Regions from separate parts of the Streptomyces sp. NPDC058246 genome, predicted to be linked through region 2. Evidence: riboswitches for the same ligand, from Rfam matches in the RefSeq annotation. Region 2 holds a riboswitch; the other holds the start of a gene.
What was found. Region 2 has a riboswitch for glycine ahead of gcvT (glycine cleavage system aminomethyltransferase GcvT). Riboswitches for the same ligand answer to the same signal wherever they lie in the genome.
Positions count from the first base shown of each region.

Region 1: linked by a shared signal. The riboswitch ahead of gcvP (aminomethyl-transferring glycine dehydrogenase) and the one ahead of gcvT (glycine cleavage system aminomethyltransferase GcvT) in region 2 are both predicted to bind glycine.

Region 1 covers NZ_JBHVWZ010000024.1:8,063-13,046, reverse strand. The annotation lists gene gcvP (aminomethyl-transferring glycine dehydrogenase) at 1-1,824, opposite strand, end outside; glycine riboswitch at 2,002-2,097, opposite strand; gene ACFVXA_RS28700 (PRC-barrel domain-containing protein) at 2,212-2,583, shown strand; gene ACFVXA_RS28695 (DNA polymerase IV) at 2,505-3,977, opposite strand; gene ACFVXA_RS28690 (MerR family transcriptional regulator) at 4,047-4,721, opposite strand; gene ACFVXA_RS28685 (bifunctional nuclease family protein) at 4,940-4,984, opposite strand, start outside.
Region 2 covers NZ_JBHVWZ010000026.1:8,545-13,528, reverse strand. The annotation lists gene ACFVXA_RS30015 (enhanced serine sensitivity protein SseB C-terminal domain-containing protein) at 217-1,017, opposite strand; gene ACFVXA_RS30010 (enhanced serine sensitivity protein SseB) at 1,197-1,988, opposite strand; gene ACFVXA_RS30005 (AAA family ATPase) at 2,118-2,789, opposite strand; glycine riboswitch at 2,958-3,060, shown strand; gene gcvT (glycine cleavage system aminomethyltransferase GcvT) at 3,208-4,326, shown strand; gene gcvH (glycine cleavage system protein GcvH) at 4,494-4,871, shown strand; gene glyA (serine hydroxymethyltransferase) at 4,883-4,984, shown strand, end outside.

The DNA of each region.
Region 1 (4,984 bases), on a different contig from region 2:
CGTGCCGTGCGCGGAGGACGGGATGAGGCAGACGGTGCGCTGCTCGTCGCCGTTGGCACGGTGGTAGCCGCGTACGGCGAGCAGACCGGCCAGCTCGCCCTGCGAACCGGCGTTGGGCTGCAGCGACACGTTGTCGTACCCGGTGACCTCGGCGAGTCGCTCCTCCAGCTCACGGATGAGCGTGAGGTAGCCCTGCGCCTGCTCGGCGGGCGCGAAGGGGTGCAGCTGCCCGAATTCGGGCCAGGTGACCGGCTCCATCTCCGTGGTGGCGTTGAGCTTCATCGTGCAGGAGCCGAGCGGGATCATGCCGCGGTCGAGCGCGTAGTCGCGGTCGGAGAGCTTGCGCAGGTAGCGCAGCATCGCGGTCTCGGAGCGGTGCTGCCGGAAGACCGGGTGCGTGAGGTAGTCGTCGGTGCGCAGCAGCGCGGCCGGCAGGGTGTCCTGCGCGGTCGCGTCCAGCGCCTCGACGTCGCCCTGGACACCGAAGGCGGTCCACACGGCGCCCAGCTGCCGCCGCGTGGTGGTCTCGTCGCAGGAGAGCGACACGTGGTCGGCGTCCACGAGGTGGAAGTTCACGCCCTGGTCGCGGGCGCCCGCCACGATCTCGGCGGCGCGGCCCGGGATCCGTACGGTCAGCGTGTCGAAGTACGCGCCGTGCACGACCTCGACTCCGCCCGCCTTCAGCCCCTCGGCGAGAAGCGTGGCGTAGCGGTGGGTACGACGGGCGATGGTCTTCAGGCCCTCGGGACCGTGGTAGACGGCGTACATGCCGGCCATCACGGCGAGCAGCACCTGAGCCGTACAGATGTTGCTGGTCGCCTTCTCACGACGGATGTGCTGCTCCCGCGTCTGCAGGGCGAGGCGGTACGCCTTGTGCCCGTCCGCGTCGACGGACACGCCCACCAGCCGGCCGGGCAGGCTGCGCGCGAACTGCTCGCGCACCGCCATGTAACCGGCGTGCGGACCGCCGAAGCCCATCGGCACACCGAAGCGCTGCGTCGTACCGACCGCGATGTCGGCGCCGAGCTCGCCGGGCGAGGTCAGCAGGGTCAGGGCGAGCAGGTCGGCGGCGACGGTGACGACCGCGCCGAGCTCGTGCGCCCGCTCGATGACCGGCTTGAGATCGCGGACGGCACCGGAGGCGCCCGGGTACTGGATCAGCACGCCGTTGATCTCGCGCTCGGCGATCTCGGCCGGAATGCCCTCGCCGAGGTCGGCGACGACGACCTCGACGCCGGTCGGCTCGGCACGGGTCTCTATGACGGCGATGGTCTGCGGCAGGGCGTCCGCGTCGACCAGGAACAGGCCCTTCTTGTTCTTGCCCATGCGCCGGGACAGCGCCATCGCCTCGGCGGCCGCCGTGCCCTCGTCGAGCAGCGAGGCACCGGAGGTCGGCAGTCCGGTCAGCTCGGCGACCACGGTCTGGAAGTTGAGCAGCGCCTCAAGACGGCCCTGCGAGATCTCCGGCTGGTACGGCGTGTACGCGGTGTACCAGGCCGGGTTCTCCATGACATTGCGCAGGATCACCGGCGGCGTGAACGTGCCGTAGTAACCGAGGCCGATCATCGAGTCGAGCACCTGGTTGCGGTCCGCGAGGGAGCGCAGCTCGGCCAGCACCTCGGCCTCGGTGCGCGCACCCGGCAGCTCCAGCGCCTCGGCGTTCTTGATGACGTCCGGCACCGCGGCGGCGGTCAGCTCGTCGAGCGAGCCGTAGCCGACCTGTGCGAGCATCTTGGCCCGCGCCTCGGAGTCGGGCCCGATGTGGCGCTGCTCGAAGGGGATTCCCTGTTCGAGCTCGGCGAGCGGAATGCGATGGGCGGTCATTGCGGAGGCCTCCTGGTCTGACGCGACCTTCGAGGGGCACCCCGGCACGGGTACCCCGACGGCCTCCCCCTCTGTCATCTCAACCTGAGAGCTTCACCGGGCCGTCCGCTGACGAACCGGTTTTCACCGTCGGTGAGAGCGGGGGCCATCGACACCCGCCCTGCTTTCCAGAGTGACCTCGTCCGTGCGGTACGTGGGCCTGAGAGATTCCGGGGAGGATTTGCTCCTTCGGCGCCTCCGGTGAAGTCTGGAGGACTCTCCCGCACGGGGTCAGCAGCCGCTGTCAGCCTACCAGCGAGGACAAGGCCCGAGCCTTCGAGTGGCCGCCCGCCTGAATGTGCTCTTTTGTAGTGCTTACGGATGAGTTTGCGACCAAGAGGAGGGCACGTGCAGACCGACATCGATCCGCGCAACCTGATCGGCCGCAAGGCGTTCGACCGTAATGGCACCAAGATCGGCACGATCGACGAGGTCTACCTCGACGACGCGACCGGCGTCCCGGAGTGGGCGGCCATACGCACAGGCCTGTTCAGCAGGGACGCCTTCGTGCCCCTGGAGCCCAGTGAACTCGTCGAGGGCACGCTGCGCATCCCCTTCGACCGAGCCCTGATCAAGGACGCTCCCGACTTCGGCGTCGGACGCCACCTCTCCCCCGAACAGGAACTCCAGCTCTACCACCACTACGGCCTCGACGTGGCGCCTCCTGCGCCACCACCGGACCGCGACTTCGGCCGGCTCGCGGGCACGGAGGACATCTGAGGGCCAGGGTCCGCAACCCCGGGCCCCGGATCTTCCGGTCTTCGCTCCACCAGGGGCAGCGGATCCGCGAGCTCCAGCTGTGGATCGTCGGTCCGGAACGTCCGTACGCGCCCTGGCTCGGAGTAGGGCGTCTCGAACCGCACGGTGACCCTCCCGAGCCCGCTGCCCTGCACCCATCCGTGCCCGTACTCGGTGTGCCGCACGTCGTGGCCCGCGGGCCAGCGCCGCTCGGCGGGCGGCAGTTGCTCCACGGCGGACTCCTCCGCCGCCTCCTCCGTATGTTCGGCGGCATGCTCCTGCGCCGCCAGCTCCCCGGCAGCCGCCTGCGCCTGTGCGAACAGGTCCTCCTGCGTGTAGTCGGCGAGCCCGGACACGCCGACCCCCAGCAGCCGTACGCCACCGGTCGTGTCCACCGCGTCCAGGAGCCGCGCGGCCGCCTCCCGCACGACCGCCGGGTCGTCCGTGGGCCCCCGAAGCGTCTCGGAGCGGGTCAGCGTCGAGAAGTCGTACCTGCGCACCTTCAGGACGATGGTCCGCCCCGACAGCCCGGCCCCGCGCAGCCGCTGCACACACCGGTCGGCGAGTCTCTGCACCTCCAGACCGACCCGCACACGGTCGTGGATGTCCACGTCGTACGTGTCCTCGACCGACACCGACTTGGTCTCCCGCTCGGCCACCACGGGCCGCTCGTCGTGGGCCAGCGCCATCGCGTACAGCGCGTGCCCATGGGCCTTGCCCAGCAGCCGTACGAGCTCGTCCTCGCCCGCCTCGGCGATCTCGTCGACCGTGGTGATGCCGGCCCGCCGCAGATGGTCCCCGGTGGCGGGCCCCACGCCGGGCAGCGTCCGCACCGACATCGGTCCCAGCAGCGCGCGCTCGGTGCCCGGCTCTATCAGCACCAGACCGTCGGGCTTGGCCTGCTCCGAGGCGATCTTCGCGAGCATCTTGGACGCGGCGAGCCCCACCGAACCCGTCAGCCCCGTGACCGCCCGGATGTCCGCGCGCAGCTTCGCCCCGGTCAACCGCGCCGAGGCCTCGTCCCAGGCCGTGTCACCCGCCTCCAGGTCCACGAAGGCCTCGTCCAGGCTCAAGGGCTCCACCAGCGGCGACAGGGCCCCCAGCAGCGCCATCACCTGCTCGCTGACCTCCCGGTAGAGCCCGAACCGCGGCACAAGGTACGCGGCGTTCGGTGCGAGTCGGCGCGCCTGGGCCATGGGCATCGCGGAGTGCACCCCGAAGACACGTGCCTCGTACGAGGCGGTGGCGACGACTCCGCGGGGTCCGAGCCCGCCCACGACGACGGCCTTCCCGCGCAGGCTCGGCTTGGACGCCTGCTCCGCCGAGGCGAAGAAGGCATCCATGTCGAGATGCAGGATCGTGGGCGCGGTTCTCACATCTCCGATGCTGCCCTACGCCACTGACAATGCCCCGGCACGCCGGGGCATCGACGGGGACCTGCCGCGTCAGACCGCGCGATTGCGCCGCCGCGCCAGCTCGTCCGTGGGGTTGTGTCCGACGAGCGTCTCGCCCGTGTCCACACGCTCACCGTGCAGCTGTGACAGCGCGTTCTCGACGTCGCGCCACACCACGCCCACGGCGATCCCGAAGACGCCCTGGCCGCCCTGGAGCAGCGCGTGGACATCATCGGGGGATGTGCACTCGTAGACCGTCGCGCCGTCGCACATCAGCGTCATCCGCTCCAGGTCCCTGAAGCCGCGCTCCCTGAGGTGCTGGACGGTGGTCCGGATGTTCTGCAGCGACACCCCGGTGTCGAGGAACCTCTTGACGATCTTCAGGACGACGACGTCCCGGAAGCTGTAGAGGCGCTGCGTCCCGGACCCGTAGGCGGGCCGCACACTCGGCTCGACCAGACCGGTCCTCGCCCAGTAGTCCAGCTGCCGATAGGTGATGCCCGCGGCCGCGCACGCCGTGGGACCGCGGTAGCCGATCTCCTCGGAAACCGCCCCTCCCTCGCTCGGCACTGCCGTCGGCCGCCGCGGAACGGGATCGGCCGCGCTGCCGTGATGGGGATACCCCCCGCTCGAGCCGAGCCGAGAGCTTGGGGGAGGGTACGGGCCGCTCTCCCCCAGACCACGTCCGGGGGCACCCCCAGCCGTACCGTCGCCGCTGCTTCTCACGCCGACCTCCGTCCTTGACCTGCCCTCTCGACGGTAGGCAGTCACCAGGGGCGCGTCAACGATCGCCACACTCGGCACGCCGAGTGATAATCACCCTAAGAGTGGTTTCCCGTGCCCCACCGCGGGGAAAGGCTAGCCGAATGCTCTCGGAGCGGACCGCGGCACACCACACGGGACGCGGGCAATTGCCGCCCGGAGCCGCCTGACGCTACGAGGCGTCACTGGCTGTTGGTGCCGAAGTCCTCGGGCGAGATCTGGTCGAG
Region 2 (4,984 bases):
TGCCAGACTTGACGGTGAATGGATGCCTAAACGTGATGCGGGCTGGGGGGTTCCGTTATCCGGACAGTGGGTAACGAGGGTCGGACGTGGACCAGTTGGCACAGATGGGACAGAGTGGGCGTTTCTACCCTGCTCTACGCGCGAAGACGCGCTTTCGAGTATCGCTCCCGGCCTCCGACCGGTATGACCCTTCGGACCCAGCAGCCCGTCGCTGGGTCAGTATGTGCCACGCGCCGGCGGATACCCATACCCGCCGCCCGCCATCGGAGCCTGTGCGGGAGCCGCGTGCGCCTCGCGGTCGTAGAACGGCCGGGCGTTGGCCCGCAGCCACAGCGCCACCGGGTCGTACTCGTCGGACATCGCGACGGTCGAGACGGGCAGCCCGTCGGGGACCGCCCCGATGGACTGCTGCATCATCGCGCGCACCGAGTCGACGGCGGGCGGCGAAGTGTCGTACACATCAAGGCCGATGGCCAGATAGGGCGCCCCGAGCGCGGGCTGCACCCAGGCGCGGCGCAGTGAGCGCACGGCCGGGGTACGGTGCGCGTTCTGCGTGAGCAGGGCGTAGAACTGCGGAATCTCGATGCCCGGCTCGGAGAGCCGCAGCGGGCCCGCGGGCTGGCGCTCCAGGCCCGTGGCGAGGCGGCGCAGATCCAGCCACGGGATGCCGAGGCCACCGCCCGGGGCGTGCGGATTGAGCCAGAGGCCGAAGTGGTCGGGGTACAGGGTGCGGGCTACGTCGAGGCCGTCGACGACCTCGTACGAACGGTTCCAGCCGCTGGCCGAGAGCTCCTGGGCGGAGGTGACACAGGGCGCGTATCCGAAGCCGTCCACCTCCATGTTCCCGTACTGCGCGTCCGGGGAGCCGGCCTGGCCGTGCCAGAGCAGCATCCAGACCTGGCCGGACGACGGGGTCGCGAGCGCGCGAAGGAGCGCCTCGTAGGCGTCGTAACGCCCGGGCGTCACCTGGCGCAGCATGTGCTCGACCTGCCCGGCAGCGGTGCCGCTGGCGCTCACCTGTACCGCCCCTTCGTGAAGTTGCCCCGGATATGAAACCAGCTTAAGTGGAGCCGCCGACAGCAACCGCGCAAGAGCCCGGGACTTGCCGTCGTCTCGTGGCCGCGGGCCGGCCCGGTTTCTCGCGCCCACGCGCGGAGCCGGACACGGCACAGCCCCGCGTCCCTGACGGGGCGCTCCTAGTGGCCCTGCTGGAAGAAGGGCCGCACCTGGGCGCGCATCCACTCGCCCACCGGGTCCTGGGCCACGTCGAGCAGGATCAGGTTCACCGGCCACTTCACCGGGAGCCGGCCCAGGGCGCGGCCCAGCGCCTCCATGGGGAGCACGCGCAGGTCGCCTTCCCACTGGGAGAGTTCGACGCCGATGAACATGACGGGGTCGGCGGTCTCGATGGTGGCGAGGCAACGGCGGGCGGACAGGACGACGCCGATGGCGGCGAACTCGGCGGAGGCCGCGGAGAGGAAGTCCACCGGGTCCTCCTGCCAGTCGGGCTCGAACAGCCGCACCCGGCCGCCGCTCGCGGGCCCGTCCAGCGGGGTCCGCCCGGCCCGGCACAACTCGGCGACGGCGAGCGGCGGCAGCGGTACGCCGACCACGCCGTCCGGGTTGACCGCGATGCCGACCTGCGGGGGCAGCCCGCGGGCGAACTCGACGGCGGGCGCGATGGTGTACGACATGTGGCCGCCGGTGACCTGACGGAACTGCTCCTCGGAGCTGAAGACGGGGACGTACGCCTGGCCGTCGATCTCCAGCGTGGGCAGGTCGAGCGGGCCGCTGTGCGGACCGCCGCCGTTCGGCAGCGGCACCCAGACGAAGCTGCGGCCGAGGACCTCGACGAGTCGGGCACCGGCCGAGGGCACGCCGAGCGACGCCGACAGCACCTCCTCCAGTTCGTTGCCGGGCCATCCGCCGTGCGGGTGCGGATGCGGGTGCGCCGACGCCGGGATGTCGGGGAATTCGGGGAAGTCCATCTGTCTACCGCCTGCTGTGAACCGCTGTTCGGGTGCTCCGGTGTTCCGGCTGGCAAGGTTAGTGGGCTCGTACGACCGTCTCGTACGGCTGTTTCGTACGACCTTTCGGTCGTCGGCTCGTACGGACCTTCAGCCGAAGTCGATCCGGCGCAGCACGTCCGCCGCCTCCCGGTCGATGAGGACCGCCGAGCCGCAGCCCTCCGGGAGGTCGCCCTTCTCGACGGAGCGCAGCAGGCGCGTGACCGCGCCGCGGTGGCGCGCGAACGCGTATCGCGAGACGCCCCGGCCGCGCTCGCGCTGACCCTCCAGCGCCGTGCCCGGCGTGACGTCGAGGAGCAGCAAGTGCAGCGCGCCGCCCCGGCGCCGGGCCTCGCGGGCGAGCCAGCGGCGCACCCAGGCCTGCGTACCGCAGTCGTGCACGACGACTCCGGTGCCGGCGCGCAGCGCGCGGCGCAGGCCCGCGTAGTGCGCGAGGCGGACGAGAGGGCGGTAGACCGCGTAGGGCAGCCGGCGGCCCAGCCGGCCGTCCCAGCGGTCGCGGGTGTCCTGGGAGTCGACGCGGACGCCCGTGGCGGCGCGGCGCATCAGGGTCGACTTGCCGCTGCCGGGCAGTCCGGTGACCACGACGAGGTCCAGGGCCCCGAAGTGCAGCCCGTGCGGGCTGTGTCCCGCGCGCTCCCTGAGGTCGCGGACGACGGCCGTCGGAAGGGGGCCGCACGCCTCCCGGGCCCGGGCGCCGGGCTGCTTGGGCAGCGCGATGCCCGAGATCGTGGCGTACGACGTGGTCCTGTTCACCGTGATCGTCCTCCCCTTGGGTCCGGAGCCCCATCCCCGTCGAGTGTAAAGAGAAGGTAATGCGCGGTGCTTCCTGTTTCCGTACTCGGACTGCCACAGGCCGGTTACAGATCCGGACTGCCGTGATCGGACAGCGCGTGCAATGATGAGCCCGCCAACTGCATACCGGCCGCTTGAATCCGCGCGGGAGAGTTCCCGGAGTCCTTGTGACCTCCGGGGCGCCGAAGGAGCAAGTCCCTCCCTTGAATCTCTCAGGCCCCGTTACCGCGCGGGCGAGGCACATCTGAAAAGCGGGCCGCTGACCAGTGGCTCCACCCAAGGTGCAAGTCAGGACCACCGTTTCGCGGGGTCGTGATGAACCTCTCAGGTTCCGATGACAGATGGGGAGGAACGACCTCGCCGTCATGCCTTGGGAGCCCCACCGATGAGCAGCAACGCACCCCGTCACACCGCGCTCGATGCCCTGCATCGTTCGCTCGGCGCGACGATGACCGACTTCGCAGGCTGGGACATGCCCCTGCGCTACGGCTCCGAGCGCGACGAGCACCTCGCCGTCCGTACGAAGGCCGGTCTCTTCGACCTCTCGCACATGGGCGAGATCACGGTCACCGGCCCGCAGGCGGCCGCGCTCCTGAACCACGCGCTGGTCGGCAACATCGCCTCCGTCGGTGTGGGCCGCGCCCGCTACACGATGATCTGCCAGGCGGACGGCGGCATCCTCGACGACCTGATCGTGTACCGGCTGGCCGACACCGAGTACATGGTCGTCGCCAACGCCTCCAACGCCCAGGTGGTCCTCGACGCGCTGACCGAGCGGGCCGAGGGCTTCGACGCGTCCGTGCGCGACGACCGTGACGCGTACGCGCTGATCGCCGTCCAGGGGCCCGAGTCCCCCGGCATCCTCAAGTCGCTCACCGACGCCGACCTGGACGGCCTCAAGTACTACGCGGGTCTGCCCGGCACGGTCGCCGGCGTGCCGGCGCTGATCGCGCGCACCGGTTACACCGGCGAGGACGGCTTCGAGCTGTTCGTCGCCCCGGGTGACGCCGAGAAGCTGTGGCAGGCGCTGACCGACGCGGGCGCCCCGGTCGGGCTCGTCCCCTGCGGTCTGTCCTGCCGCGACACGCTGCGCCTGGAGGCGGGCATGCCGCTGTACGGGCATGAGCTGACCACCTCGCTCACCCCCTTCGACGCGGGGCTCGGGCGGGTCGTGAAGTTCGAGAAGGAGGGCGACTTCGTGGGGCGTACCGCCCTGGAGGCCGCCGCCGAGCGCGCCGCCGAGAACCCGCCGCGGGTGCTCGTCGGGCTGATCGCCGAGGGGCGTCGGGTCCCGCGCGCCGGGTACCCGGTGGTCGCCGACGGCAAGGTGATCGGCGAGATCACCTCGGGCGCGCCCTCCCCGACGCTGGGCAAGCCGATCGCGATGGCGTACGTCGACGCCGCGCACGCCGCACCGGGCACGGCCGGGGTCGGTGTGGACATCCGGGGCAGCCACGAGCTGTACGAGGTCGTGGCGCTGCCGTTCTACAAGCGCCGGAAGTAGGTCCTTGGCGGCGTCGGAGGCAGCGCCTTCCACCAGCGTCCTCGGTAGAGACTGAGCGCGGTGCGGAAGCAGCCACAAGCGACACCGCGCGCGTCTTCCCTGCTCACCAGCAGGCTCAGCAGTCCCCCATTCATCAGCACTCCCCCGCGTACAGGAGAATTCAGGCCATGAGCAACCCCCAGCAGCTGCGCTACAGCAAGGAGCACGAGTGGCTGTCGGTCGCCGAGGACGGCGTCTCGACGGTCGGCATCACCGAGTTCGCGGCCAACGCGCTCGGCGATGTCGTCTACGCCCAGCTCCCTGAGGTCGGTTCCACGGTGACCGCGGGCGAGTCCTGCGGCGAGCTGGAGTCGACGAAGTCGGTCAGCGACCTGTACGCCCCCGTCGACGGCGAGATCGTGGAGATCAACCAGGACGTCGTGGACGACCCGGCCCTGGTCAACTCCGCGCCCTTCGAGGGCGGCTGGCTGTTCAAGGTGCGCGTCACGGAGGAGCCGGCCGACCTGCTCTCCGCCGACGAGTACGTCGCTTTCACCGCCGGCTGAGGAGTCACCGCATGTCGCTTCTGAACACGCCCCTTCATGAACTGGACCCGGACGTCGCCGCCGCCGTCGACGCCGAGCTGCACCGCCAGCAGTCCACCCTGGAGATGATCGCC